Regions from separate parts of the Erysipelothrix larvae genome, predicted to be linked through region 1. Evidence: predicted binding sites of a transcription regulator. Region 1 holds the regulator's gene; the other holds the start of a gene.
What was found. The regulator Rex, encoded in region 1, represses fermentation and respiration genes when NADH is low (regulators of the CRP and FNR family bind a similar motif). The targets are predictions, from matches to a motif close to GTGAANNNNTTCAC.
Positions count from the first base shown of each region.

Region 2: a site for Rex is predicted at 5,276-5,289, ahead of AOC36_RS07890 (phosphoglycerate kinase). Genes of this name have one in related genera too.

Region 1 covers NZ_CP013213.1:735,848-752,061, forward strand. Annotated here, with positions in the region: gene rpsL (30S ribosomal protein S12) at 1-228, shown strand, start outside; gene rpsG (30S ribosomal protein S7) at 256-726, shown strand; gene fusA (elongation factor G) at 757-2,829, shown strand; gene tuf (elongation factor Tu) at 2,919-4,103, shown strand; gene AOC36_RS03380 (immunoglobulin-like domain-containing protein) at 4,243-5,472, shown strand; rRNA gene AOC36_RS03385 (16S ribosomal RNA) at 5,885-7,427, shown strand; rRNA gene AOC36_RS03390 (23S ribosomal RNA) at 7,701-10,607, shown strand; rRNA gene rrf (5S ribosomal RNA) at 10,704-10,817, shown strand; gene tsaE (tRNA (adenosine(37)-N6)-threonylcarbamoyltransferase complex ATPase subunit type 1 TsaE) at 10,914-11,330, shown strand; gene tsaB (tRNA (adenosine(37)-N6)-threonylcarbamoyltransferase complex dimerization subunit type 1 TsaB) at 11,327-11,887, shown strand; gene AOC36_RS03410 (GNAT family N-acetyltransferase) at 11,896-12,321, shown strand; gene tsaD (tRNA (adenosine(37)-N6)-threonylcarbamoyltransferase complex transferase subunit TsaD) at 12,315-13,307, shown strand; gene AOC36_RS03420 (redox-sensing transcriptional repressor Rex) at 13,377-14,006, shown strand; gene asnS (asparagine--tRNA ligase) at 14,027-15,409, shown strand; gene AOC36_RS03430 (N-acetylmuramoyl-L-alanine amidase CwlD) at 15,426-16,214, shown strand, end outside.
Region 2 covers NZ_CP013213.1:1,689,590-1,705,803, forward strand. Annotated here, with positions in the region: gene AOC36_RS07865 (response regulator transcription factor) at 1-8, opposite strand, end outside; gene AOC36_RS07870 (glycosyltransferase family 1 protein) at 1-1,119, opposite strand, end outside; gene AOC36_RS07875 (hypothetical protein) at 1,190-1,531, opposite strand; gene eno (phosphopyruvate hydratase) at 1,943-3,238, opposite strand; gene tpiA (triose-phosphate isomerase) at 3,259-4,002, opposite strand; gene AOC36_RS07890 (phosphoglycerate kinase) at 4,003-5,202, opposite strand; gene AOC36_RS07895 (hypothetical protein) at 5,495-5,764, shown strand; gene AOC36_RS07900 (hypothetical protein) at 6,389-6,922, opposite strand; gene AOC36_RS07905 (hypothetical protein) at 6,991-7,329, opposite strand; gene AOC36_RS12355 (hypothetical protein) at 7,519-7,683, opposite strand; gene AOC36_RS12215 (hypothetical protein) at 7,787-8,218, opposite strand; gene AOC36_RS07915 (RNA-guided endonuclease TnpB family protein) at 9,022-9,306, opposite strand; gene AOC36_RS07925 (hypothetical protein) at 9,840-10,226, opposite strand; gene AOC36_RS07930 (hypothetical protein) at 10,626-11,099, opposite strand; gene AOC36_RS07935 (hypothetical protein) at 11,312-11,491, opposite strand; gene AOC36_RS12495 (cysteine peptidase family C39 domain-containing protein) at 11,819-11,986, opposite strand; gene AOC36_RS12590 (hypothetical protein) at 11,983-12,111, opposite strand; gene AOC36_RS07945 (IS1634 family transposase) at 12,829-13,332, shown strand; gene AOC36_RS07950 (heavy-metal-associated domain-containing protein) at 13,538-13,732, opposite strand; gene AOC36_RS07955 (heavy metal translocating P-type ATPase) at 13,746-16,190, opposite strand; gene AOC36_RS07960 (metal-sensing transcriptional repressor) at 16,203-16,214, opposite strand, start outside.

The DNA of each region.
Region 1 (16,214 bases):
CGTAAATATGCGCGTGTTCGTTTGAGCAACGGTATGGAAGTTACTGCTTATATCCCTGGGATTGGGCACAACTTACAAGAGCACAGTGTTGTTATGATTCGTGGTGGACGTGTTAAGGACTTACCTGGGGTACGTTACCATATTATTCGTGGTACTTTAGACTGCGCTGGTGTAAACAACCGCCGTCAAAGTCGTTCTTTATACGGAACTAAGAAACCACGCGACTAATTTAACAAGAGTGAAAGGAGACTAATTATGCCAAGAAAAGGAGCGGTTCCAAAACGCGATGTTGTTGCGGATCCAATTTACAACTCTAAATTGGTTACACGTTTAATAAACAAAGTCATGATTGACGGGAAAAAAGGTGTAGCGCAAGCAATTTTATACAACGCTTTTGAAATCATTGAAGAAAAAACTGGACGCCAACCTATGGAAGTGTTTGAACAAGCTTTAGAAAATGTTTTACCATTACTAGAACTTAAAGCACGCCGTGTAGGTGGGTCAAACTTACAAATCCCAGTAGAAGTAACACAAGAACGTCGTTTGACACTTGGACTTCGCTGGATCGTTCAATACTCACGTTCACGTAGTGAAAAGACTATGGAACAACGTTTAGCGAACGAAATTATCGACGCATCTAACGGAACAGGTGCTTCTGTTAAGAAACGCGACGATGTACATAAGATGGCTGAAGCGAACCGTGCGTTTGCTCACTATCGCTGGTAATATTAACAAGACGAAAGGGGTGTATGAACTATGTCACGTGAATTTTCTTTGAATATGATGCGTAATATTGGTATCATGGCGCACATTGATGCTGGAAAAACAACAACGACAGAGCGTATCTTGTATTATACGGGACGTACACATAAGATTGGAGAAACTCACGACGGTGCTGCTACCATGGACTGGATGGCACAAGAGCAAGAACGTGGGATTACAATCACTTCAGCTGCTACAACAGCTGCATGGAATGACCACCGAATTAATATCATTGATACTCCGGGTCACGTTGACTTTACAGTTGAGGTTGAACGCTCACTTCGTGTACTAGATGGCGCAGTTGCTGTTCTAGATGCGAAATCAGGTGTTGAACCACAAACAGAAACAGTTTGGAGACAAGCTACAAAATACGGAGTTCCTCGTATCGTATTCGTTAATAAAATGGATGCTACAGGAGCTGACTTCTTTATGTCAGCTGAATCAATCCGTACACGTCTTGGTGCTAAATCCGCACCAATTCAACTTCCAATTGGTGTTGAAGATCACTTCGATGGTCTTATTGACATCATTGAGGAAAAAGCACATCTATTTACTGATGTGACACAAAAATCAGATGATATCGTAGATATTCCTGCTGAATACTTGGATCAAGTAGCTGAAGCACGTGAATTACTCTTCGACTTCATCGCAGAATATGATGAAGATTTCATGATGAAAATCCTTGAAGGAGAAACACCTTCTATTGAAGAAGTTAAAGCGACATTACGTAAAGCCGTAATTAGCGGTGATTTCTTCCCAGTGCTTTGTGGAGCAGCTTACAAGAATAAAGGAGTTATCGCAATGCTTGATGCAGTTGTTGATTACCTTCCTTCACCTCTTGATATTCCTGCAATCCAAGGAACACTACTCGATGGTGAAACACCGGCAGAACGTCATGCAAATGATGATGAGCCATTCTCAGCACTAGCATTTAAGGTAATGACTGACCCATTTGTGGGACGTCTAACTTACTTCCGTGTATATTCAGGATTTATCGGTTCAGGTTCCGCTGTGTATAACTCAGTGAAACAAAAACGCGAACGTATGGGACGTATCATGCAAATGCATGCGAACCACCGTCAAGAAATCGACACAGTTTACGCTGGTGAAATTGCAGCTGCAGTTGGTCTTAAGGAAACATCAACAGGTGATACATTGTGTGAAGAAAAGAACGCAATTATCCTTGAATCAATGGTATTCCCTGAACCAGTTATCAACGTTGCAATCGAACCTAAATCAAAAGGTGACCAAGATAAGATGGCAATTGCGCTTTCTAAACTTGCTGAAGAAGATCCTACGTTCAAGACTTATACAGACGAAGAAACAGGACAAACTATCATTGCAGGTATGGGTGAGTTGCACTTAGACATCCTTGTTGACCGTATGAAGCGTGAATTCAAGGTTGAAGCAAACGTTGGTGCTCCACAAGTAGCATACCGTGAAACAATCCGCAAAGCAGCTGATTGTGAAGGTAAGTTTATCCGCCAATCTGGTGGACGTGGACAATATGGTCACGTTTGGATCAAGTTTGAACCAAATCCAGGTAAAGGATTCGAATTTATCGATGCAGTTGTTGGGGGAACCGTTCCTCGTGAATATGTTAAACCAACAGGTGAAGGTGTTAAAGCCGCATTAGATAACGGTCTATTGGCTGGATATCCAGCAATCGATATTAAAGCTACATTATTTGATGGATCATCTCACGATGTCGATTCAAGTGAAATGGCATATAAGGTTGCTGCAAGTATTGCGTTTAAAGAAGCTGCGAAGAAATGTGATCCAGTAATCCTTGAACCAATCATGCTTGTTGAAGTTACTGCTCCAGAAGAGTACTTAGGTGCTGTTATGGGAGATATCTCTTCACGTCGTGGACAAATCCGTGATCAAGAAGAGCGTGGAAATGCAATTTCTGTTAAAGCATTCGTACCACTTTCAGAAATGTCAGGGTACACTACAGACCTTCGTTCATTCACACAAGGTCGTGGACAATCATCAATGCAATTTGATCACTACGATGAAGTGCCTAAGAGCATTGCTGAAACAATTCAAAAACGTAAACGCAATTAATTAAGTCTTTAAATTGACTGTTGATTTTAATTGTAGTTTAATCTAAAATAGATATTGAATAAAATTCAATTTAGGAGGACATACATTTTATGGCTAAAGTAAAATTTGACCGTTCCAAACCACACGTTAACATTGGTACATTGGGACACGTTGACCACGGGAAAACAACTCTAACTGCTGCAATTACTTCTGTATTAGCTAAAGCAGGTGGTGCTGAAAAATTTGCATATGATCAAATCGATAAAGCTCCAGAAGAAAAAGAACGTGGAATCACAATCAGTACTTCACACGTTGAGTACGAAACAGAAAAACGTCACTACGCACACGTTGACTGCCCAGGGCACGCTGACTACGTTAAAAACATGATCACAGGTGCTGCACAAATGGACGGTGCTATCTTAGTAGTTGCTGCTACAGATGGTCCTATGCCTCAAACACGTGAGCACATCTTGCTTGCGCGTCAATTAGGTGTTCCATACTTCGTAGTATTCTTGAACAAATGCGATATGGTTGATGATGAAGAATTAATCGACTTAGTAGAAATGGAAATCCGCGAACTATTGACTGACAATGGTTATGACGGAGATTCAGCTCCAGTAATCCGCGGTTCAGCGCTTAAAGCTCTTGAAGGCGATGCTGCATGGGAAGAAAAAATTACTGAATTAATGGCTGCTGTTGATGAGTTTGTTCCTGAACCAGCTCGTGAAACTGACAAACCATTCTTAATGTCAGTAGAAGACGTATTCACAATCTCAGGTCGTGGTACAGTTGCTACTGGACGTGTTGAACGTGGAGAATTGAAACTTAACGAAGAAGTTGAAGTTATCGGTATCCGCCCAACTCGTAAAACTGTTGTTACAGGAATCGAAATGTTCCACAAGATGTTAGACTCAGCTATGGCTGGTGATAACGTTGGTGCGCTTCTACGTGGTGTAAACCGTGAAGAAATCGAACGTGGACAAGTTCTTGCTAAACCAGGATCAGTGACACCTCATACTAACTTCCGTGCTCAAGTGTATATCTTGACTAAAGAAGAAGGTGGACGTCATACTCCTTTCGTTGAGAACTACCGTCCTCAATTCTACTTCCGTACAACTGACGTTACAGGAACTATTAAACTACCTGAAGGTGTTGAAATGGTTATGCCTGGTGACAACGTTGAAATGGTTGTTGAATTAGGAGCTCCAATTGCTGTTGAACAAGGTACAACATTCTCTATCCGTGAAGGTGGACGTACTGTTGGTGCTGGTAACGTAACAGAAATTATTAAGTAATTTAAATTAAGACTGCTGATCGATTGATTGGCAGTTTTTTTGATTCTAATCACACTCCCTTAGTACGCATGATAAATTAAGTGATAAATCAACTTAAATTAGATATGCTTATTATATGAGAAAAAGGGGAGGGCATCATATGCTAACACGAATGAGCAGAACAAAAATAATCGGGATTATCGTGACCGTGTGTCTTGTGGTTGTGGGTACTAGCTACTTGGTCATGAATCAAATTGAAAATCAAAAGCTACAAAGAATCCAAGAAACTTTAGAACAAGAACAACATCGTCTATCAAATGTTTCGCTAAATGTGGTGAATGATACTTTAGAATATGGGGTGTCTTATCAATTGAAAGACTTGATTGATGTTGATGTTGAAGATGATATTAAGGTGTTGTACATCCTGAATAAAGAGTTAATCAAACCTGAATCAGAAGTTTCCTTTTCAAAAATAGGTGAACAGAACTTAAGTGTGCGATTATCGTTAAATGAATCCAATGCAGAAAAAGAAGTAATCTTTAATGTTATGGATACAGTACATCCCGTAATTAGTGGTGTAAAAGATCTTGAAGTAACTCAAGGTGAGACAATTGACTATAAACAAGACGTCCATGCAAACGATCGTGTTGATGGTGATTTAGAAGTAGTCTTCACTGGAGATGTTGATTTAAACAAACCAGGCTCTTATGTCGTTGATGTGAGTGCAGTTGATAAAAACGGAAACGAAGCGAAAGATCAGTTTACTGTAGTCGTAAAGGAAAAGGAAGTTGTTGAGGTAGCAAATAAAGTGCCTTCGACTGGATCCAATTCAGCAGGTACAAACCGTACAAATCAAAATACAACACCATCTTCATCACAACGCATAACCCGTTCTTACTTTAGTGAAAAGAGTGGACGGTATGAAGAGAACGTCGCTGCTTTAGAAAAAGCATTGGAAATTATTGGGCAACAAGGGTGGTCTACGAATACTGATAAATTTGAAATGGCTAAAACAATCAATGGTTTTGTCTATACTTACATTATCAATGGATATCCTGAAAGATATTGGACTGCCTATACCGGATTAGTTGATCGCGGTGGTTCTTGCTGGGCATACGCTCATGCATTATTGTTTTTGACCCAAGAGATGGGAATAGACACTAAAACAGTAGCGGTCCGATTTGATACGCTTGAAGGTGGAACCTTTGATTTATATGGTCCTAAGTCGGATGAAGTCGTTGGAATGATGGCTCGTGCATCAGATCATATGGCTGTCCAATATGTATATGGAGGCGTTACCTATATTTTTGAACCTCAAATAGGTGTCGTCTTAACTGAAAAAAATGGTAAAGTTTACCTTATCGATGATTATGACGCAAAGTTTGAGTGAGTGACTCATGAGAACTACTCACTTGAATCACTAAAAATGACCTCGTGTCATTTTTTTAAGATAATAACACTCTAGGACAACCTGTTCAGCTATAAAATATTTAAGAATCTATTGAAAAAATTGTTATGCAAATGCAATAAAATCAATCAATAACAGACTATTGAGTAGCTTTTACTCCATACCTTACTTGAATAAAAAATAATTTTATGCATTTTAGGAAAAAATGGTATTTAATTGGTTGACTTTTGTAGTGTTTAGGGTTAATATATATAAGCACCGAACAAATCGGATGCAGAAGAATTTGGTCTTTGAAAACTGAACAAGAAACGTCAATTTCGAAATTAGAAATAAAGTAAAAAACAAACTGTCAGAGTTTGTGTTTATAAAAGATAAACAAAAAAAGAGAAAGAATCAAATGGAGAGTTTGATCCTGGCTCAGGATGAACGCTGGCGGCGTGCCTAATACATGCAAGTCGAACGAACGGACCTAGAAAACTTGTTTTTTAGAGAAGTTAGTGGCGAACGGGTGAGTAATACATAAACAACCTGCCCCAATGCCTGGGATAACAGTTGGAAACGACTGCTAATACCGGATAGGTTTAGATATGGCATCATATTTAAAGTAAAGATGGGATACATCACAATGGGATGGATTTATGGCGCATTAGTTAGTTGGTGAGGTAACGGCTCACCAAGACGATGATGCGTAGCCGGCCTGAGAGGGTGACCGGCCACACTGGGACTGAGACACGGCCCAGACTCCTACGGGAGGCAGCAGTAGGGAATTTTCGGCAATGGGGGAAACCCTGACCGAGCGACGCCGCGTGAGTGAAGAAGGCCTTCGGGTTGTAAAGCTCTGTTGTAAGGGAAGAAATGTACGGATAGGGAATGATCTGTGCTTGACGGTACCTTACCAGAAAGCCACGGCTAACTACGTGCCAGCAGCCGCGGTAATACGTAGGTGGCGAGCGTTATCCGGAATTATTGGGCGTAAAGGGAGCGTAGGCGGTTTATTAAGTTTAAGGTGAAAGTTCGGGGCTCAACCCCGTGACGCCTTAGAAACTGGTAGACTTGAGTACAGGAGAGGTGAGTGGAATTCCATGTGTAGCGGTAAAATGCGTAGATATATGGAGGAACACCAGTGGCGAAGGCGGCTCACTGGCCTGATACTGACGCTGAGGCTCGAAAGCGTGGGGAGCAAATAGGATTAGATACCCTAGTAGTCCACGCCGTAAACGATGGATACTAAGTGTTGGGAAGAATCTCAGTGCTGCAGTTAACGCAATAAGTATCCCGCCTGGGGAGTATGCGCGCAAGCGTAAAACTCAAAGGAATTGACGGGGGCCCGCACAAGCGGTGGAGTATGTGGTTTAATTCGACGCAACGCGAAGAACCTTACCAGGTCTTGACATACCGCGCAAAAGCACAGAGATGTGTAATAGTTATGGCGGATACAGGTGGTGCATGGTTGTCGTCAGCTCGTGTCGTGAGATGTTGGGTTAAGTCCCGCAACGAGCGCAACCCTTGTCTCTAGTTACCAGCATGTAAAGATGGGGACTCTAGAGAGACTGCCGGTGATAAACCGGAGGAAGGTGGGGATGACGTCAAATCATCATGCCCCTTATGATCTGGGCTACACACGTACTACAATGGCGTATACAAAGGGAAGCGAAGCAGTGATGTGGAGCGAATCTCATAAAGTACGTCTCAGTTCGGATTGGAGTCTGCAACTCGACTCCATGAAGTCGGAATCGCTAGTAATCGCGGATCAGCATGCCGCGGTGAATACGTTCTCGGGCCTTGTACACACCGCCCGTCAAACCATGGGAGTTGGTAATACCCGAAGCCAGTGGCCTAACCCGCAAGGGAGGGAGCTGTCGAAGGTAGGATCGATGACTGGGGTTAAGTCGTAACAAGGTATCCCTACCGGAAGGTGGGGATGGATCACCTCCTTTCTAAGGAGTATTAGAAAGACGTCGAAATTGGTACACACGTTTCTTGTTTAGTTTTGAGAGATCGAAGCGATCATCTCAGGATCTTTGAAAACTGAATAATAGAAGAGATTCAGATAGGTAAAAAAATGGATCTTTTTGGATAGTTGAAAAACTAAGAACACAAAGTCAAAGTTAAAAAGCAATTTAACAGTAACTTAAGCAAACAAACAAAGCGAACACATAAAAAAAACAAAGCGCAATCCAGTCTTATGCAGGCTGAGGTTGTAATGACGTGATTAAATATGGAAGGGCGTACGGTGGATGCCTAGGCACTAAGAGCTGATGAAGGACGCGACTAACAGCGAAATGCTTCGGGGAGTGGTACGTACACAATGATCCGGAGGTATCCGAATGGGGGAACCCAATACTGGTAGAGCAGTATTACAGTCAAATGAACACATAGTTTGATATGAGGCAACCTTGCGAATTGAAACATCTTAGTAGCAAGAGGAAAAGAAAATAAAGAATGATTCCCTGAGTAGTGGCGAGCGAAACGGGAAGAGCCCAAACCGACTTTAGGGTCGGGGTTGTAGGACCACGATATGGGATTGATTTGAGATAGAAGAATGGCATTGAAAGGCCAGCCGAAGAAGGTGCAAGCCCTGTATTTGAAATTGAGAATCACTCTAGTGGGATCCTGAGTACGGCGAGGCACGTGAAACCTTGTCGGAATCTGCCGGGACCACCCGGTAAGGCTAAATACTCCTTAGTGACCGATAGTGAACCAGTACCGTGAGGGAAAGGTGAAAAGAACCGCTGGCGCGGAGTGAAATAGAACCTGAAACCGTATGCTTACAAGAAGTCAGAGCCCGTTAAAGGGTGATGGCGTGCCTATTGCATAATGAACCGGCGAGTTACGATAGTGTGCGAGGTTAAGCTGAAGAGGCGGAGCCGAAGCGAAAGCGAGTCTGAATAGGGCGAAATAGTACAATGTCGTAGACCCGAAACGAAGTGATCTAGCCATGACCAGGTTGAAGTTTGGGTGAAACCAAATGGAGGACCGAACCGACCATCGTTGAAAAGCTGGCGGATGAGTTGTGGCTAGGGGTGAAAAGCCAATCGAACTTCGAGATAGCTGGTTCTCCCCGAAATAGCTTTAGGGCTAGCGTCAAGTGAATGCCATTGGAGGTAGAGCACTGAAAGTGTGATGGCCCCATCTAGGGGTACTGATCATTATCAAACTCCGAATGCCAATGGTTAATGCTTGGCAGTCAGTCTGTGGGTGATAATGTCCATAGACGAGAGGGAAACAGCCCAGATCGCCAGCTAAGGTCCCAAAATACATGCTAAGTGGAAAAGGATGTGGGGATGCACAGACAACTAGGAGGTTGGCTTAGAAGCAGCCACCCTTGAAAGAGTGCGTAACAGCTCACTAGTCGAGTGACCCTGCGCCGAAAATGTACCGGGGCTAAGCATGTTACCGAAGCTGCGAATTTATAGTAATATGAATGGTAGGGGAGCGTTCTATACAGCGTTGAAGGTGTACCGTAAGGAGCGCTGGAGCGTATAGAAGTGAGAATGCCGGTGTGAGTAGCGAAATGTCAGTGAGAATCTGACACACCGATTGCCTAAGGTTTCCAGGGGAAGGCTCGTCCTCCCTGGGTAAGTCGGGACCTAAGATGAGGCTGAAAAGCGTAGTCGATGGACAACGGGTTGATATTCCCGTACCCACAATACAAGTGAAGGAATGACAGAGAAGGCTAGATACAGCGCACGACTGGAAGAGTGCGTCCAAGCGAAGGAGCAGATGTGTAGGCAAATCCGCACATCAATGCAAAGGCGTGATGGGGAGTGAACCCGTGAGGAAGTAGCGAAGGTGTTGATGCCAGCTTTCAAGAAAAGTTTCTAGCGATAATTGTATGGTGGCCCGTACCAAAACCGACACAGGTGGGCAAGGAGAGAATCCTGAGGTGAGCGAGAGAACTGTTGCCAAGGAACTCGGCAAAATGACCCCGTAACTTAGGGAGAAGGGGTGCTCTATGAAGAGTAGAGCCGCAGTGAAGAGGCCCAAGCGACTGTTTAACTAAAACATAGCTCTCTGCAAAGCCGCAAGGCGAAGTATAGGGGGTGACGCCTGCCCGGTGCTGGAAGGTTAAGGGGATGTGTTAGGAGCAATCCGAAGCATTGAACTGAAGCCCCAGTGAACGGCGGCCGTAACTATAACGGTCCTAAGGTAGCGAAATTCCTTGTCGGGTAAGTTCCGACCCGCACGAAAGGCGTAACGATTTGGGCGCTGTCTCGGCAGCAGACTCGGTGAAATCTTAGTACCGGTGATAATGCCGGTTACCCGCAACTAGAAGGAAAGACCCCATGGAGCTTTACTGTAGCTTGATATTGAACTTTGAGCCTACATGTACAGGATAGGTGGGAGACTGTGAAGCGTGTACGCTAGTATACGTGGAGTCACAACTGGGATACCACTCTTGTATGTTTGAAGTTCTAACCGCGGTCCGTAATCCGGATCCGGGAACGTGTCAGGTAGGCAGTTTGACTGGGGCGGTCGCCTCCTAAAGAGTAACGGAGGCGCCCAAAGGTACACTCAGATTGGTCAGAAATCAATCGACGAGCGCAAAGGCAGAAGTGTGCTTGACTGCGAGACTTACAAGTCGAGCAGGGACGAAAGTCGGGCTTAGTGATCCGGCGGTTCCGCGTGGAAGGGCCGTCGCTTAACGGATAAAAGCTACCCTGGGGATAACAGGCTAATCTCGCCCAAGAGTTCATATCGACGGCGAGGTTTGGCACCTCGATGTCGGCTCATCGCATCCTGGAACTGAAGCCGGTTCCAAGGGTTGGGCTGTCCGCCCATTAAAGCGGTACGCGAGCTGGGTTCAGAACGTCGTGAGACAGTTCGGTCCCTATCTGTTGTGGGCGTAGGAAATTTGAGGAGCGCTGTCCCTAGTACGAGAGGACCGGGATGGACATACCGCTGGTGTACCAGTTGTTCTGCCAAGAGCACCGCTGGGTAGCTAAGTATGGAATGGATAAGCGCTGAAAGCATCTAAGCATGAAACCAACTCCAAGATGAGATTTCCCATTCGTAAGAAGTAAGATCCCTGAAAGACTATCAGGTTGATAGGTCAGAGGTGGAAGTGTAGCGATACATGGAGCTGACTGATACTAATAGATCGAGGTTTTAATCACAAACGTCTTATAAACAACAACACATCCGAAAGGATACAACGTCAACTTATCAATCGACTTTCTATTATTTAGTTTTGAGAGATTCTCTCAATTTGATCTGGTGATTCTAGCGAAGTGGTCACACCTGTTCCCATCCCGAACACAGTAGTTAAGCACTTTAGCGGCGACAATAGCTATGCCTGCCATAGTTAAGATAGCTCATTGCCAGTTAATCAAGGACCTTCACTTTGAGGGTTCTTTTTTTTATAGTTATCCGTTTGTTTAGTCTGTGAAGCTATGATATAATTTGGTACATGGAGATTGAATATGAAAGAATATATAACACATAATTTACAAGAGACAATTGAATTAGGAAAGGCATTTTCTTCAAGATTACATACAGGATGTGTCATAGCCTTAACGGGTGAGTTGGGTGTTGGGAAAACGGCCTTTACCAAAGGTATTGCTTTAGGATTGGATATTGAAGATACAATTTCAAGTCCGACATTTACACTTTTAAAAGAATATGAAGGACGATTAGACCTCAAGCATATCGATGCTTATCGACTTGAGAATGTTAATGCAGACAGTTTAGCCCTTTATGATCTCATGGATGACAATGCTGTTGTTGTGATTGAATGGAGCAATTTTATATCGGATGATATTGACTATGATTTTTTCGTATCGATTGAAGAAGTCGATGAAATAACGCGAAAGATTACATTAGAAGGGCGGAAATTATGATTACATTAATGATTGATACATCACATTCTATCTGTGCGGTTGGTATTGCAAAAGAGGGTGTGTTGATTGATTCAATTCAAGAGGTACTTAAAAAGAAACATTCTGAGCGTCTTGTGTGTGCAATTGATGAGCTGTTGAAGCGTAATAATGTTGATAAAGCATCAATTTCTGAAGTGTGTGTCACGGATGGACCGGGTAGTTATACCGGGATGCGTATTGGGTTAACATTTGCGAAGGTTCTTGCATTAACACTCAATGTTAATCTGTATACAGTCGATACATTGGCATCACTGGTAGGAAAAAAGGATGGCTTTGCTTTTATTGATGCACGATCTAAACGCGTATTTGGTGCGTATATTCATGCGGGTGTTGTTGATCAAGAACGAATCTATATGGTGGATGAGCTTCAAACCATTGCAGGTCCATTTTATGGCGACACACATTTACTTGAACAAGAAACACAGTATCTCAATATTTGTGAGAATATGCTTGAGTTAAGGGATACTTGGGCGTTGATATCCAATCCCGATGTATTAGTCCCACGGTATTTATCATGATTCGAGAAATGACTATTTCTGATTTGGAAGGGATTCAAATCCTTCAGGATGAAGAACTTAAATCAAATTGGAGTGAGACACTTTACAAACAAGAATTGTTGGATTTTAATACCATCGCATTTGTGTTAATTCTTGATGATCAACTTGTCGGTTTTGTTTTAGGAAAGATGCTTGTAGACAGTTCTGATCTTTATCAAATTGTGATATCTAAAAATGCTCAAGGAAAAGGATTAGGTACTCTGCTTTTACAAGCCTATTGGGATGAGGTTATCAAGCGTGGTGGGAATGCATCAATTCTTGAAGTCAATTCAAAGCACAAAGAAGTAATCGCATTTTATACGAAGTTTGGGTTTAAACAACTCTATATTCGTAGACACTATTACGGGCGTAATAGGGATGCAATCATTATGAAAAAAGAAGGTGACGTATGTTAATTTTAGCTATAGAATCAAGTTGTGATGAGACATCCGTTGCGATTGTTGAAGATGAAAATGTACTCAGCAATATTGTCGCAACGCAAATCGATGTTCACAAAGAGTTTGGTGGTGTATTTCCAGAAGTCGCATCACGCTTACACATCGAAAACATTAATTTTGTCATTAAGGAAGCACTTGTTAAATCAGAGAAGACCTTTGCTGATTTAGATGCAATTGCTGTCACTCAAGGCCCTGGATTAATTGGGTCTCTTCATGTGGGGATGATGGCAGCAAAAACACTTGCGTGGTCCCTTGATTTACCACTGATTCCTGTGCATCATATCGCAGGGCATATCTATGCCAACAAATTAGTGGGTTCTTTTGAGTACCCTTTGATGGCGCTGGTTGTATCGGGAGGCCATACTGAACTTGTCATGATGTATAATGATTATGAGTTTGAAGTGATTGGTAAAACTCAAGATGATGCAGTGGGTGAGGCATATGATAAAGTTGCGCGTCAATTAGGACTGGGTTATCCAGGGGGCCCAATTATTGATAAGCTTGCAAAACAAGGCCAACCACACTATACGTTACCCAATGTAAAGACAGAGAATCCTATAGATTTCTCATTTTCAGGATTAAAGTCTGCGGTTCGTCAGCTTATGTTAAGAGAAGCCCGTGAAGGACGTGAGCTTAACGTAAATGATGTTGCCTATGCTTTTCAACACAAGGCTGTAGAAACACTCATGAAACGAGTTAAGCATGCACTGAGCACTTATGATGTGAAGACGTTTGTCTTGGCTGGGGGTGTTGCAGCCAATGCCCATCTTCGTGAGAATGTAGAAGCACTTAAACAACAGGTTGGGGATATTAATATCTTAGTTCCCCCTCTTTGGGCGTGCATGGATCAAGCGGCTATGATTGGCATTGCAGCCTTTGATGCAGCGCGATTAAGACCCGCAGGAAGTTGTGATATTTCGTCATTTTCTAACATGACTTTGTGATTTTTTTCTATTTATCACATTTAAACCACTATAAGTTTGTGATATGATTACCATATGGTGGTGATGACAATGAATAGTAATAATAGATATGATGTTCCAAAAGCAACAATGCAACGATATCCAGTATATCTCAAAGCATTACGAAAATTACAAAGTATGGGCGTTGAAAGAATTCTTTCAAGAGAACTATCTTTATTTGTGGACATCGAATCTACAACAATCCGACGTGATTTTTCATTTATTGGATCACTTGGAAAACAAGGATATGGGTACGATGTAGAAACCCTTATTAATACATTCGATGAGTTACTGGGTGTCAGTTTTGATGAAAAAATTGTCCTAGTAGGAGCCGGTAACCTTGGCCGTGCAATTTTGAATTATAACCGTTGGAATCATGTTGTGGGAGAAATAGTGTGTGCATTTGATGTTGATCCAAATAAGCTTGGGGAAGTATCAGACATTCCAATTTATCACATGAGTGAGTTAGCATTACGCATGCCAGAGGGCTGTCGTATTGCCATTCTTACTGTTTCAAAAAATGTTCAAGAAACCGTTGATAAACTGGTTGAACATGGTGTTGTGGGGATTGTTGACTTTTCAAGTGAACACATTCAAGTACCAAAACATGTAATCGTAAAAACAGTAGATGTGGTGTCTACTATTCAGGAATTAATTTTCCAAACCAATAGTTTTAGGTAATCGTAAAAAAGGAGAGAGCTATGATTTCGTATATGACTGTACGTGAGTGCTATGACTTAATTTCATATGGCACAGACGTTGAAATAGATTCAATAGAATATGTTCAATTACAAGGATGGATCCGTACCAATCGTAAAGGTAAGAATGTTGGGTTCATCGAGTTGAATGATGGAACATACTTCAGAAATGCTCAGTGCGTATATGAATCATCACTTGAAGATGCTGATACAATAGCGAAGTATAACACAGGAACAGCTGTGACCATTACTGGGAAGTTCGTATTGACACCAGAAGGAAAACAACCTTTTGAGGTTGTACTGACTGAAGTCGTATTGGAAGGATCATGCAGTCCTGAATACCCACTTCAGAAGAAACGTCACTCATATGAGTATTTACGCGAGATTGCACATTTGCGTCCACGTACTAACTCATTTTTAGCGGTGTTTAGAGTTCGTTCAGTATTGTCTATGGCAATCCACGAGTTCTTCCAAAACCAAGGATTTGTCTATGTACACACACCAATCATTACAGGTAATGATGCAGAAGGTGCTGGGGAATCATTTACAGTTACAACGCGTAGCGATGATAAGTATGACAAAGACTTCTTTGGAAAACATGCGAATTTAACCGTATCAGGACAACTTCATGGTGAGGCGTTTGCACTTGCATTTAGAGATATATATACATTTGGACCAACCTTCAGAGCTGAAAACTCAAATACTCGGACACATGCCAGTGAATTCTGGATGATTGAACCAGAAATCGCGTTTGCAGATCTTGAAGATACGATGGTCTTAATTGAAGACATGGTTAAATATTGCATTGAATATGTATTAGAAAACGCACCAGAAGAAATGAAATTCTTCAATGAGCGTATTGATACATCACTCATGGAACGGCTTCAATCACTTTTAGTGTCAGACTTCAAACGGATGACGTATACAGAAGCCATTGAAATTCTTGAAGCAGTCAATGATCGCTTTGAAACTCAAGTTTCATGGGGTTCTGATTTACAAACTGAACATGAACGTTATTTATGTGAAACCGTTGTTAAGGGTCCAGTATTCTTAACAGATTATCCAGAAAATATCAAAGCATTTTATATGCGAGTAAATGAAGGCGGCAAAACAGTTGCTGCATGTGACCTTTTAGTCCCAGAAGTTGGCGAACTTGTTGGTGGGTCACAACGTGAAGAACGCTTGGACGTTTTAGAGGCTCGTATGGAGTCGATGGGCGTACACAAGGAATCTCTTGAATGGTATTTAGATTTACGTCGCTACGGCGGTGTAAAGCATGCAGGATTCGGGATTGGGTTTGAGCGTTTCTTAATGTACATTACTGCAATGGCAAATATTCGTGATGTTGTGCCATTTGCACGTACACCTAAAAACTTAGACTATTAACATAAGGAGTTGAGGAATGATGTATCGCCCCAACTATGTACCAAAGCAAAAGAAAAAGTTAAACTACAAAGTGGTTGTACCACTTGTAGTTCTTTTTGCTTTAGGCATGTATATCATTGTTGCGACTTTAATCAAAAATGAAACACCCCAAGAAACGGGGTATGCAATTTGTGGACTCAATGACTATGATTCTAGAAAACTCCTTGAAAAACGTCAAGAAGAAGTCTTAAAAAATATGGAGACCCTTCCAATGAATGATTATGGTGTCTACGGAGAGTCGTTAACTCTCTATCAAAACGCGTTCTCATTTAATACTGCAGACCCAATGATTGGAAGAACTGTAACCTTAACAAATCTCTGTAAGCCACAAGAGCAATTTACGTTCTTATTTGGTAGCAATCTTGATATGCGTATTCCACTGGATACATTGCCAGAAGGATTCTATGATGTCGATGTTTTAGCGGATTTAAAACACTATGCTTTAGTGTCGGATGCAACACTGACTGATACATTTTCAACCGTTGTTCGTGATGGTCTTGTTAATAATGCGACAATTCACGCTACCCAAGATCTCTTTGATATTGGTGAAGAAAAAGTTCTGAATAAAAACTATGTGTTTTTGGAAGTAAAATCAGCACAACCTGCTGAAGAAGAATACGATATCGTTCTGGATCCTGCAGGCGGTTCAATTCAATACAACGGGACATCTGACCCTGGAAATACCTATGGCGAGTTTATTGAACGTGATGAAATGTATACAGCAGCAGTTGAAATCAAAAGTATCTTAGAATCCCATGGATTGCGT
Region 2 (16,214 bases), 950 kb from region 1:
TTCGGCATCGCTTCCTCCATTTACTAAAGTTTCATAATAGTCTGTTAACCATTGACCGGTCTTTTTGTTATTAAAGCCCAATTGATCCAAAGTCTCAGCTTGTGATACTCGGTTAACACGTTCAAAGTTTATAATCGTGTCAGCCCACATGCCAGGATCTTTTAAGGGTAAAAAGGTAAACGGTTCAATCAGTTTTGATTCTGAACTGACGGTATCTGCGACAACACACGGAAGTCCACTACATTGTGCTTCGACAAGAACATAGGGTAACCCTTCAAACAGGGATGGTAAGACAAAGATGTCAAACCCTTGTAGGATACGCTCTGTAGACGATAAGACACCGGTATAGGTTACGTGTCCCTCTAATCCTAAGGCTTTCACTTTTTGTTTGATTTTTGGTTCGAGTTCCCCTTCCCCTACTAATACAAGATGGGCGTTGGGTTGTATTTTTATCAGTTTTTGAAAGACGTCGATGAGAAACTCATGATTTTTTTGAAAGTGAAAACGTCCAACATGTCCAACGACAAATTTTCCATTGAGATTATACGTTTCACGTACGGCATCACGTACGTTTGGATTGTATGCATATTGGGATACATTGATGCCATTATTCACCACAATGAAAGGACGATTACCATACAAGAATTCTCCTGCTACATGTGAACAAGCAAGCAGTTGAGTTGCATACTTTGGAATTGATTTTGTAGCACAATCAAAGCATTTTGAAATGATTTTACTTTCTACGATATTTTCACTGGCATGTGAATGGGATAGGCGAATCTTAATTCCTAATTTTTCCATCTGTTTCAGCACAATACTATTCAGTGCATTCATATGCGCATGGACAATATCATAGTCTTCATATTTGATTTGTTTTTTGATTTCACGAATTGAAGGGCCTTTGATTTTTAAATCTTGCGGTGTATATGGGATGCGATAGATTTTACACCCGTGATCCAATACTTCCTGATCAAAGTCTCCTGGGGTTCTTCCAAAAACCATAAAATCAATATGTACACGTGTTGCATCGATTGTGCGTAGTGTATTCATCAAAAACGTTTCAGTTCCTGCTCTTTTTAAGGTCCCACCGTGTACAAACAAAACTTTTATAGGTTTCATAAAAAATCCCTCCATATTCATTTTACAATATCTTTTATAAATCACAAAGGCTATTTAATGAGATTGTGTGTTATGAAGGCATTTCTTCATCATAAGCTTGAATCAGTGGGATAAATCCCAGCATGGACAAAACAATTCCTTTGATATCTGATTTGAAAATGATTGCGATCATGAACAATGCGAGGATCATGCTGATATTCAAAGCCCGGGATGCTTTTTTTGGTGACGTCATTTCTTTGAAGTAACAACATATAATCACGCTGATAAAGATAGGAATAAACCCGACTATAAATACAGTCAGCAAATGATTCTCACACGCTTTATTGAATACAAATAATATCAGAAACACCCCTACAAGTCCTCGAATAAACAATAACCATGAGTTGTATCGAACCATCTCTTTTTGATACATCTCACCACCTCCTTTGTATAGACTTATTCTACCAATATCACGTTTAAGGTAATAGTTACAAATCCTTAAGAATTGATTAAGATTTTAAAAGCACCGATATTTTTAAAAAAAAAGACACTTAAGTGTCTTACTAACCTGTCATATCTCAAGATCATAACGGTGTTGATTATATTATTGATTATTTAGGTGTAAATACTTTTTTTACATAATTTCAAGGTCGTCCACTTCTTCAGGTTTTATATCACGATACCCCCATTTTACAATAGATTGCCTTAGCATGGAATCACCATAGATTTAGTCGACACTTTTTTGATAAGTGTAAAAGGAGCTGATGATTTCTCATAAAAAAAGATGGGTACAAAACCATAGGGTTTCATATCCATCCTTTAACTTTAAATTAATTCAAGTGAATTACTTTTTGATATTGTAGAAAGTAGCAGCTCCACTGTACTTAGCAGCAGCACCTAACTCATCTTCAATACGTAGTAATTGGTTGTACTTAGCAAGACGGTCTGTACGGCTCATTGAACCTGTCTTGATTTGTCCAGCGTTGAATGCAACAGCGATATCAGCGATTGTTGAATCTTCTGTTTCACCTGAACGGTGTGATACAACAGCTGTGTAACCAGCGCGTTTAGCCATTTCCATAGCATCAAATGTTTCTGTCAATGTACCGATTTGGTTAACTTTGATTAAGATTGAGTTACCAATTCCCTTTTCAATTCCTTCTTTAAGGATTGCAGGGTTTGTTACAAAGAGGTCGTCTCCAACGATTTGGATACGATCACCAAGACGATCTGTTAATTTCTTCCATCCGTCCCAGTCACGTTCACCTAAACCGTCTTCGATTGAAACGATTGGGTATTTATTGATGAATCCTTCATACATATCGATCATTTGGTCGGTTGTAAGTTCTTCACCTGTGCTCTTTGAAAGTACATATGTACCTTTTTCAGTATCATAGAATTCTGAAGCAGCTACGTCCATTGCAAGAACAATGTCTTCACCTGGTACGTATCCAGCACGTTTGATTGCTTCAACGATTACTTCTAGAGGTTCTTCATTGCTTGAAAGGTTTGGAGCGAATCCACCTTCATCACCTACAGCAGTAACTTGTTTTCTGTCTTTAAGAACAGTTTTTAAAGCGTGGAATGTTTCAGCACCCATACGGATTGCTTCGCGTACGTTTGGAGCACTGATTGGCATAATCATGAATTCTTGGAAATCAACAGATGAGTCAGCGTGTGATCCACCATTGATAACGTTCATCATAGGAACAGGTAGTTCTTTACCGTTGAATCCACCTAAGTATTTGTATAATGGCATTCCGTAGAAATCAGCAGCAGCACGTGCAGCAGCTAATGAAACACCTAAGATCGCGTTAGCGCCTAGTTTTGATTTGTCAGGAGTTCCGTCCAAATCGATCATTGTTTTGTCAAGTAAGTTTTGGTCTGTTACATCAAAACCAACAAGTACGTCAGCAATAATTTCATTTACATTGTCTACAGCTTTTAATACACCTTTTCCTCCGTAACGGCTCTTATCACCATCACGTAGTTCTAAAGCTTCACGTTCACCTGTTGATGCACCTGATGGAACGATTGCACGTCCGAATGCACCGGATTCAGTTGTTACTTCTACTTCGATTGTTGGGTTACCGCGTGAGTCAATGACTTCGCGAGCATAAATGTCTGCAATAAATGGCATGTTTAGTTTCCTCCTATACCTTATTGAATTGCGTTAATGATTTCTTTAAATGAAGCAACTTCTAATGAAGCACCACCAATTAAAGCACCATCAATATCTTCTTGTGATAAATATTCTGCGATGTTATCTGGTTTAACTGATCCACCGTATTGAATACGTACTTTGTCAGCTACTTCAGCACCGAAAATATTACGAACTTCGTCACGTACAAGTGCACATGTATCTTGAGCGATTTGAACAGTAGCGCTCTTACCAGTACCAATTGCCCAAACTGGTTCATAAGCGATTACAAGTCCGCTAACTGCTTCAGGGCTTAATCCTGAAAGGCATCCTGAAACTTGTTTACGTACAACGCGTTCAGTTTTTCCTGCCTCAAATTCAAACAATGTTTCACCAACGCACACGATTGGTGTGATACCTGCATCAAGTGCAGCTAGAGCTTTCTTTTGGATGTCAGCATCGTTTTCACCGAAGTATTGACGACGTTCTGAGTGTCCTAAGATTACCCATTTTGTTCCAAGTTCAACAAGCATTGGAACTGAAATCTCTCCTGTATATGCTCCATTTGGTGCAAAGTGCACATTTTGAGCAGCAACATGTAGTTTAGTAGCAGCTTCGATTGATGTTTGAAGTGCTGTAAATGGCACACCAACACCGAAATCTGCTTTGTCAGTAACAAATGCATCAACACCTTCAAAGAAAGCTTTCGCATCCGCATTTGTCTTGTTCATTTTCCAATTTCCAAATATAACAGGTTTTCTCATTTATTTTTCCTCAATAATTGCAATTCCTGGCAATTCTTTTCCTTCCATAAACTCAAGACTTGCACCACCACCTGTAGAGATGTGGGTAATCTTGTCTCTAAATCCTAATTGAATTGCAGCAGCAGCTGAATCACCACCACCGATTACACTTAGAACTCCTGGAAGTTCTGTAATAGCCTTACATACTTCTAATGTACCTTTTGCGAACGCTGGGAATTCAAATACACCCATTGGGCCATTCCATACAACAGTTTGAGCGCCTTCAAGTTCTTTCTTAAAGAGTTCAATTGTTTCTGGTCCAATGTCAAGTCCCATCATGCCTGCAGGCATATTTTCAGTAGGTGCTACTTCATGATGTGCATCTGGAGCAAACGCGTCAGCAACAACGTTATCAATTGGTAATACCAATTTACCGTCTGCTTTTGCAAGAATTGCTTTTGCGACATCAATGCGATCTTCTTCAACAAGAGAAGTTCCGACTTCTAAACCTTGTGCTTTGAAGAATGTGTATGCCATACCACCACCAACAATTACTTTGTCAGCTGTGTTTAATAGATTTTCAATTACATTAATTTTATCACTTACCTTAGCGCCACCAAGGATTGCAACAAATGGACGCTTAGGACTATAAATTGCTTCACCTAAGAATTTTACTTCTTTTTCAACTAAGAACCCAAGAGCTGAAGGTAGATTTTCTGCGATACCAACTGTTGATGCATGTGCACGGTGTACTGAACCGAATGCATCCGTTACAAATAGATCGCCTAAACTTGCCCAATATTTACCTAACTCAGGATCGTTTTTGCTTTCACCTGGTTCATAGCGAGTGTTTTGTAGAAGTACAATTTCACCATTGTTAAGTGCATTCACTGCTTCTTCAACTTTTGGTCCACGTGTTGCATCAACAAATGAAACCTTCACATCTGGAAGTAGCTCTTGCAAACGAACTGCAACAGGTGCCATGTTGTTCTTCTTCTTGTCTGCCTCTGTTTTTTCTGGATCTTTATGATTCACTTTACCTAAGTGAGACATTAAGATCACACGTGCATTGTTTTCAACCAAGTATTTGATGGTTGGCAACGCACCGAGAATACGATTGTCATCAGTAATTACACCATCTTTGAGTGGAACATTGAAATCCACGCGTACAATGACTTTCTTACTGTCAACATTTAAATCTTTGACCGTTTTCTTTGCCATAGGATCCTCCTTGTTTTACCATTTAACATTATACCAAATTTTACTGCGTCTTACAACGTGAACAAGCTATCTTGACAAAGTTTTCACACAACCATTTATTGTCCTAAGAGTTTGACAGCTATAATTTAATTAAGTTATCTTTGGTGCACTAGTTAGTGCGCTTTTTTGTCAATACTATTTATATTTTATGTTCCATAACGTCCCATTGAAAGGTGTAATATACCTAATAAGGAGGATCTTATGTATCTCAATCAAAACAAATCTCATAAAGGAATCTATCATACAATCACTCATGCCTATCGGGAAAAGCGAGAAAAAGAAAGAGCGCAATGTTAAGAATATTGGATATCTTGACGACCTTAAACTCCAATACGACGATCCAATCGCACATTTCAAACAAGTCGTTAAGGACATGACACTTGAAAAAACTAAAGATACCAAGGTTGTACTAACGATTGATAAGAGTGCAATCATAGATACCAATTCACCGAACATTAACGTCAAAAGTGCGTTTATCTATAAAATGATTCATACATTAGGGCTTCCAGATATTCTTGGGTAAAATTCAACGTAAACATAAAGCTGAGTATAGATTTATTGATATTCAACGGTTCTTAACGTATAACCGTATCTTAACCCCTTCCAGCATCCAAGAAGCCTATAATCATAAGACCTCATAGATTCATTCCTTTGATTTAGAAACTACATGATGTCTACCGTTTCTTAAGTGTTTTGACACCCTATAAGGATGCTTTAATCGAACACATGAATAAATCAATTGTTGACACCTTTGGTAAATGACATGTTTCACGCACCTATTATGACTGTACCAATAAAACAAATAAACATCAGATTTACTATTTGTTTCGTAAATCGTATCGTCATGAAGACCAACCCACTGTAACAAGACTTATCTAATGAGCCTGACCCGTATTTCCTTTCTTTTTATTTCTGGTAAAACTTAATCGTGAATGTGCATTTTTGTCGCTCCTCATAGTTTAACCACCTTAAAAAGAACACCACCCCGTCATACTACTATAATTAGTAGATGAGTCTTTGAACTTGTATCTCTCGCTAAGATCTTTTTGTTTTATTAAACACTTTATTGAATACATACGAAATCACTAAGCCTTATCATAGAACTTATGTCAAAAATAGTTTTTTCAACCTCGTTTCATGATCATTCTTAGCGTTCAACTATTCGAGATTTATACCTTTTACTCAACATTTTTCGTGCCACAACCGAGATATCTTGATTTTCAACAAACATTTTATTTCTGTTTTTTCCGATGTACAGGTTTTCTATTGGGCTTCTTCTAAGTAATGCTGAGTAATAACTTGAAGCCAAATCTGAGTAATCTTTGTTTTGGTTGTGAATCAGAAAAATCAATAACATTTGCTCACTCTCTGCAATATAATCGAGTGATTCTGAAGTGTCATTATACTGATCCGTCATATGTCCAATTCTTCTCAATATTATATTTTCAAACTGATCTGGGAACATGCAGTAGGCCGCATTTAATATTTCAAAGTATGTTCCACTTCTATCTTCAATATTTGACTCTAAATAGTGGTTTAACGCTTCCAATTCAGAATCCCTTATTTCTTTTGTGCGAAATTGAATCAGTGAGTGAAAAGTAAATTGCTCTTTATCAGAAAAAGCACTATTTCGAATAACGTTGATTATTACAAGTGCATTAATTAATCCAATCGGGAACAATAATACAGCCAGTAAATTTAAGACGTAGCTCAAATAAACACATATAGTAGTTAATGAAAATACAGTGATTAAACAAACTGATCCCGAACTTTGTTGATATTTCTTCCAAATACATTTCTTTCTTCAAAGATACTTCTTTGAGCAATGATCCCTAAAGGATTTATTCTAAAAGGTTTGAAATATAGAGGCCCTATCTTCCTGACTCCTCCCTCAAATAACCATAGTGAAAAATCATCAATATTAGAGATGACCACTGCACCAACGAGTGTTAACATCAATACAATGACCAGTAAAACGAACACTAAAGTCCAGGGATTTAATTCTCCTCTAAAACTATCAATGATTTGGAGCATAATAAAACCATCAATCACTCCCAGAAAAATATATAACATCTTTTTATTATTCATCTCAATTTTCCTCCACCTATCAAATATTAATACCAGACTCTATTGTTCCAAACATATGACACCGCCAAACTAACTTCTAGACCTGCAATAAAACCCCCTATAAAACCGCCCAGAAATGACGCAATTTTAATTACTGGTGTACCAAATTTTAACAGCAGCCCAACTATATCCATAATCACCAACTTGTGCCTATGATTTGGAGAATAAAGCCCATGACCACCCAGCCGCTACTCGTGCCTTTGATACATTAATACTCCAACTATTCCATACTCCTTCTAAATTATTACAAAAGTTTGTTGCGTCTGCTCCATCCAAATACATCATTTCTTCCTGTTCTAATTCAACATAATTCATAGGTAAACCTTATTCCATAATTTTAGCTCCTTTTTCTATCATTTCAAGAGTATACGACAGTTTTAGACGTACACTGATAATTGTGCCACAGTTTGAATCAAGCTTACATTTTAGTATTAATTTCTTCCAATTTGGATTTGTATACGAGCCATCTTATTTGAAAGAAAGGAAAATCGCTGAATAATAAGCTAAAGATTGCTGCAGGAATATAATCAAAATAGAGCAAAGGAAAAGTCAAGCACAAAAGTACGACCGCTAAAATACAATACTTTAGGACTAGCACATAAACTAATTTATTATTCTTCCACTCCTTTGATAAGCGAAAGCACTCATAAAAAGAAAGTAGTGTATAACTTCCTAATGTGAGATAGACTAGTAAATTATCAACTGATATTGCTGCTAAAACAATAACAAGTAGCCAAAACTTTACTTGACGAATTTTCTTTGTTTGTTTGCTTTCAAAAAAAATGTCAGTACCATGCTCCGTGATAACGTTACACGCTTGACTAAAAGACTCTTCACTAATTTTATTCATCGATTCAATAAGACGGATATGAAACACTAATGACATGATGATCAAGAAGCACTGTATTCCATAGAATAGAAGTGTACCTAACTGATGGAAATAATTTAGGCACATATAGAAAACAAGCAACAGACTCAGTAAAAAAACACTTGATTTTTCGTATGGCTTACCTCGGTTTAAGGATCTAATTGCGTCCATTGGTAACAAAATAAGCGTATAGAAAATCAAAGATAAAAATGGTAAATATGAAATTAATAGGCTCAGTATATTCATAGGTTCAAAAACAAATATGTAATTAGCACTATAAATAAATGAACCAATAAAACAAATAAACATCAGATTTGCTATTTGTTTCGTAAATCGTATCGTCATGAAGACCAACCCACTGTAATCAGACTTATCTAATAAACCTGACCCGTATTTCCTTTCTTTTTTATTTCAAGCTAAACCTAGTAAAATTGAACCGTGAATGTGTACTTTTGTTTACCTTTGAATCTTAACTACCCTCAGGAGAGTATTGCCACTTCTTACTACTGTAATTGCAATTAGCTAAAATAAATCTTTGAACTTTTCTCTCACGCTAGGATCCTTTTATGTTTTACATCGGAATCGATATTGCTACGTGTAAGCACTATGTCGCTGTTATTGACCAACATGGAGAAGTATTTGGTGAACTACCCGCCACTTAGCATACGCTCGAAGTGGGGGCTTCTTGAGAACAAAGCAAACTTAATCGACATTCCTGTCGACCAGCGGTCACTTTTATTTATCAAGCTATCCCCGATGTCCCATCGGTTTATTGTTTTTCATTCTTAGGATTGATGCGAAAGTCTTAATCCTTCATTCAGGATATTGATGCTTGCATTCAAATCACGATCGTGTGTGATGTTGCAGTTGGAACATTCCCATTGACGTATCTCCAGTGGTTTCTTTCCATCATTATGTCCACAGTGAGAACACAGCTGACTGGACGGATACCAGGAATCAATCTTGATTACTTTTTTCCCATACCAACCGGCTTTGTATTCGAGCTTTGCCACAAATTGTGACCACGACACATCTGCAATACTCTTTGAAACCCGCTTCGTCTTCATCATTTTTTTCCAAACTCTTTATGTCATTTTGGATTGTTTGGATGGATGCGTTCAAATCTGACAATTTCTCTTTCTTTTATTCCAATGATTTTTGAGTTGATGTTGTCGAATAAGTTTCACTCTCTACCTTACTTTTATACCCAATTTTTCCCTTGATTAATGCTTGTTCACTTTCTATGAGCGTTGTACGAACCAGCCGATCTCGCTATTGCTTCCCCTCTCCCACACCTCACGATGTGAAACTTGCAGGTCGCTATCAATTCGCGATAGATACGCTCCTTGGGACTTTCACCTAAGATATATGACTGCCTGTCATACTATAAAAATGAGAGATCCTAATTCAAAATATCTCCCAACTCTTATAAAGTACTGCTACTACTTAACTCTTTGAAGAATTTGAGAGCCACGTTACAAAAGCAACAATAAACACTATCCCAAATGCGATAAAAGAATAAATAGTTCCAAATTTGAAAATAACTTCATTTATAACAAATAATAATATCCCAATAACTAACAATATTGTTGATTTGATTCTCTTATCCAAAACAGTATCCATCATTTCCGTAACTTCCAAACCAACCATCAGCGGCATCAATTCCCCATGCTACAAAATATCCAACTGATAGTGACGCAATGCCAGCTAATCCACTAATTGTGGCTACAATCTTTTTTCTCATACTTATTGAAACACTAAAATACTTTGCTATTGCACCTGCAATACTATTCACATTATTAGTAATCCATTTTTTTGCAGCTTGTCCCTTTACTGACCATATACCAAATAAGAGTAATGCTACATCAATCCCAGCTGCAATTGCATCTCTTGAATTCCACCAATTTCTACCAAAACTCAAGCCACCATCCAAGTACATCATTTCTTCTTGTTCTAATTCAACATAATTCATCGGTAGACCTAATTCCATAGTCATAGCCTCCTGTTTCTACCTTTACTCAGGTTTATCTGAGTGTCACCAATCTTAATGATTGGGCCAATACTAACCCCTAACCCCTTATATTAACCAACTCCTTTAATGCTAGTTTTTGAAGTTCAGCAAATTAAGAACCCATTCAAGATAGGTTTCTTCTTCATAAATGATGCGTGCTTCAATTGGCATTGATTTGAAGAGTTTTTTTCTGTGTCTTGTTTACTTGATAATTCTGTACTTTCGATTGACACCATGACTTTATATAATAGAGTATTCCCATCTGATGTTTCTTGTGAAAGTACTACAGATTCATTGGAGATAAGTTGTCCTGTTATTGTTCCATACTAATTACTGTTTTAACGATCATTGACTTGATAATTGCGATATCAGGATCATTTATAGTATCGATCTAACTATTCTTGTTAACTTGAAATATTTACGAATCAATCCCACCACGATTACCCATATTGGAAGAAGTAAAACCAAAACCCACAACTTCCCTGTAAAGGAAGCACTTAGAATAATTAACGAAACAAAAATACCTACAATAATAGAAAACAAAATCAGACTCAAAAATCCGAACCTCCATGAAATCAATTCATAATCTCTTGTACTGATTTCATATGCATATTTAGGGGACACACTAATATTCATATTCTTGTCTATTTTTACTTCCACAGTTTCATCACAAGGAATGTTGAAAATCTCGATTACAATGGGTGGCTGAAGATCTTCTTGAAGAATCCCACTCATGCAATCTAAAAATATTGACATCACCGATTTAAACCTATTATTAAAAATTGAGGTTTCTATAAGCAAGTTATTACCATGAATAGAATACTTATAGTTATCTGGCAAGTTAATTTTCATAATCTCCTCCTAAATCACAATTTGGTTATTTATTATATTATCAGTAACATAGTCTAAACCTAATGCAAAAATTCCTCCAACTGAAGTAAAACACCAAGCATTTCCTAATATTGCGTTTCCAACTTTACCTGACGCAACGTTAATTGTAACTCCCAATGCCCATTTTGCTGCTTTAGGAACTAAACCACTTAATTGAGGTAAATATTGCCTAATTAGGCAGATGCAGCTTGCTTTCCCATAAACTTTATTGGAGCAAGATACCAGCAAAAAGGCGTGGCAACCGCATCAATTATTGTCGATACCCACCCTCTAGAAAACGTTAATCCTTCATCCAAGTACATCATTTCTTCTTGATCTAATTCAACATAATTCATCGGTAGACCTAATTCCATAGTCATATCCTCCTGTTTCTACCTTTACTCAGGTTAACACAAGTCTTACCAATCTTAATGATTGACCCAATACTAACCCCTAACCCCCTATATTAACCACGTCCTTTAATATTAATTTCTATAGTTAAGTAAATTAAGAACCCATTCAAGATAGGTTTCTTATTCATAAACAACCCGTGCTTCTATTGGTATTGATTTAGTCAGTTTAACTGTTTCTTTCTTGCTCGTTAATTCTGTACTTTCGATTGACACCGTGACTTTGTAAAATAGAGCATTCCCATTTGATGTTTCTTGTGAAAGTGTTCCTGAATCAATGGAAACAAGTTGTCAAGTTATCGTTCCATACTTATTGCTGTTTATACCTGCAATCGCAGGATAGGTTAAATCACTCGTGATATCCTTGATATCAACTCGGACCGCCCTTACATTCATGTTTAACTTTTCTAGTCCCTCAACAAGTCCTTTTACACTTGTTTTATGTGCATCTGTTTTTATTGACTTCCCGTATCTTCATAATGGGCATTTTTCTTCTTATACGGTAATAACACAGTTGATATTACAGCTGCTGCGCAATCTGATGCATCATGTTGGTTTGTATTCTTATACTTTTTAAAACTCATATATCCCCTTGTCACATTTTAATGTTATTCAAAAATAATTAGTTGAATTCAAATAAGATAAACTCAATATATTTAATATCCATATGTTTAAATTCACGTTTATAACATGTCTTTATTAAATACCATCGATACCCTAAAATTGATATCAATATACTAATGATATATATTTTATATGGATATAATTCTACTTATTTTTATCATAGTTGAAAGATTTTACTAGATTTTGCCAAAATGAATAACGCCATATAAATAAGAATAACACATATATAATTGCATTAACTATTGGGTTCATTTCATAGAGTTGAATTTTTAGTACGGTATAAATAAGCTCTTTTTCAATCTATTTTGATCAATGAAGTATTGAAGGTTGTTCATGAAAATCACATGCTTATTACAATCCAAACATTTAGTCCTTTGTTTGTTTTTTTTTGTGGTGTTAGACCTTGTTTTAAAAGTATGAGTTCCTTCGTAGTGACAGCATATGAATTTTCCTTTATCATCTGTTGTTTTATCTATGATTTTCTCGCTTAATAGTGCTTGATAAATTCTACCAATTAGCTCTAGTTTAATCTTTTGACTCTTATTAAGCCATTGTTTTAATATCATTCATTGTGACCCACCTACAGGTTGTATAGGTACTAAAGTATCATAAGAATACGACAGTCCTCGTCATCAACTAAGATTAACTACACTCGACAAACCTCGTATGGAGTATCTATGTATGTCTTGGACATTCAATATGACAAAGAAGGAAACATTATTCCTAAAGTCTTAAAATTAAACCGCGAAGTTATTGAAGAAGAATCAAAGCATGATGGTTACGATTCTATTGTAACCAGTGAGATTGAAATGGAAACTCAAGAGATCATTGACGCATACCGAGGATTAGCGAAAATTGAGGATTCATTCAAAGTCTTGAAATTTGAATTTAAAGCGCGTCCAGTTTATCTTTCCAATAAAGAGCGAATTGCAAGTCATTTCCTAATCTGTGTTATCTCTTTAGTAATTATGCGCCTAATTGAAACTTTACTTGGAGATACATACTCGACGCAACGAATCGCAAACTCACTAAACAAATATCAAGCACATCCTTTTGAAGATAACATCTATTTGCTCAATTATTATGATGAAGTACTTGGGTGTTTATCGAAGATTTATACCATAGATTTAAATAAGAAATATCAAGAAAGAAACGAATTAAAAAATATTTTCAAAATCTAAAAAGTTGTCCCTAATATGGAACAACATTTTATTACAAATAAAGCATCAAGTATCTACTATTTAAAGGGATACTTGATGCTTTTATACTTTATTACTGTCAAACTAAAGATACCAAATTTTACTACGTCTACCAAGGTGAACAAGTTGTCTTGACACAGTTTTCACGCAACCATTTATTGTTCCTATAACGCGAAAAAAAGCAGGGTTACTGAATTGTATACCCTGCATTGCGAATTGCATTTTTTGCGGCATGAATCGCGTCATTGTCGCCACTTACTGATACTGTTTTGTTTTCTAAACTAATTTCGTAGTCAACACGTGTGTTATCAAGTTCTTCAGAAATGTGTTTCACACAATTTTGACACTTCATATCAGGCACAAACAATATATGTTTTTTCATATTTGATTACCTCCTATTTCATTTTAAACTTAAATCGTCTTAAACGCAACGCATTTAACACTACAGATACAGAACTGAATGCCATTGCTGCTCCAGCAATCATTGGGTCTAATAATGGACCATCAAATAAAGCATAAATCACACCCGCAGCTACTGGAATACATACAACATTATATAAGAATGCCCAAAATAGGTTCTCTTTAATGTTTCGTAAGGTTTTCTTACTGAGTTTAATTGCACCCGATACACCATGTAAATCATCGCGCATTAAGACAATGTTTGAGGATTCTACTGCAACATCCGTTCCGGTTCCAATTGCAACACCAATGTCTGCTTGAACTAAAGCGACTGCATCATTGATTCCATCCCCTACCATCATTACCGTTTTATTGCCTTCTTGGAGTTTTTTTATGTGTTCTGATTTTTCTTCAGGCAAGACTTGTGCTATCACATGACTTAGACCCAGTTGTTTTGATATAGCTTGTGCTGATTTAGGATGATCGCCTGTAAGCATGACAACATCGATGTTCATATCTTTAAGTTCTTGAATCACATCCACAGCTTCTTCTTTGATTGAGTCTGAAACGCCTATAAGGCCTAATAAGGTTCCATCATAAGCAACATACATTGCGGTTTTCCCTTCACTTGAAATGGCATTTGCGCGTTCTTCATCATAAGCTACTTGGGCGAAGTCCATCAGTTTTGCATTTCCAATATATGCGTTTTTACCCTTTATTTTTGCACTCAATCCCATACCATGATGTTCAAAGTATTGGTCGGTTGGCAATAATTGAATGTCATCCGATGTTGTTTTATCAATGATTGCTTTGCCTAAAGGGTGTGTTGAATTTGATTCAAGCGATGCTGCAATTTGAAGCATCAGTGCTTTGTGGTCGGATTCAACATCACTGACACTTGGTTTTCCATGTGTGAGTGTTCCTGTTTTATCAAACACTACAACATTGGTTTTTGCGGCAAGCTCAAGACTTTCAGATGATTTAATAAAGACACCATGGCTTGCGCCAACTCCGGTTCCTACCATGATTGCTGTTGGGGTTGCCAAGCCAAGTGCACACGGACATGCAATGACAAGCACGGTTACAAAAATGGTAAGACTAAATTCAAGATCACCAGTGGTAATATACCATAGGATTCCAGCCACAGTCGCAATCACCATGACAACGGGCACAAAAACTCCAGCAATCATATCTGCGAATTGGGCGATGGGTGCTTTTTCTGTTTGGGCCTTTTCAACAAGACGAATAATTTGGGCTAATTTTGTGTCTTTGTTTGTGACACTTGCTTTAATTACAAGGCTTCCATTGACGTTTAAGGTTCCCATCGTGACATTACTGTCAATTTCTTTGTCGACTGGTAAGCTTTCACCTGTAAGCATGGATTCATCCACACTGGATCGCCCTTCAATCACAATTCCATCCATTGGAATGGATTCTCCAGGTTTAACACGCAGGATATCATTCACGCGAATCTCATCTGCATCAATCACTTTTTCTTCACCATCAACGATTAAGATCGCGGTTTTTGGTTTTAAGTTTAAGAGTGCTTTGATAGCTGAGGTGGTTTTTACTTTAGAAATATCTTCCATCAAACGACCAAGACCCACTAATGCAAGTACAACAGCTACTGTTTCATAGTAAAGGTGCATTGCAAAGTGTGTGTCTCCCATGAAAACACGTACTGAACCATATAGACTGTAGGTAAAGGCACTTAATGTCCCTACCGCAACCAATGAATCCATATTTGGTGCTCGATTCAAGAGCGCTTTAAAGCCCTTAATTAGTGTATGACGATAGATTCCCATCACAATAACTGCTACCACAAACTGAAAAATCACAAAAATGTATGGATGTTTCATGTGGTCTAAAAATGCTGGTATGGGTAGATTTGCAAATAACATCGGTCCCATTACAACATAAAGCATGATTGCGCCAAGAACAAGTGACACGATGACGCTGTTTCGATGTTTAATGATTTCCTTTGTCTTTTCATCTTTATCATCTTGAAAGATATCTTCTTTGTCCGATGGTGTATAGCCACTTCTTGTGATTGCATCATAGATTTCAAACTTACGAACTTTCTGTGGATCATAGTCAACATGTGCTGAGTTTGACAACAGGTTAACACTGATAGACTCAACACCTTCGAGTTTCTGAACTGCTTTTTCAACATGTGCCACACATGAAGCACAACTCATCCCTTCAACATTCAGGTCCAGTGATTCCACTTCCTGTGGACGTTTTACCTCATAACCACTTTTATGGACTGCTTTGATGATATCCTCAGTTTTATCATCACCTTCAAATTCAACATGTGCTTTATTTGTTAAGAGATTGACGGATACATTCTTAACACCAGGTACACCTTCAATCGCTTTTGTAACATGACTCACACACGAGGCACAACTCATGCCTTCTACATCATAATTTCTTTCACTCATACCTTCACCCTCTTATCCAATCAT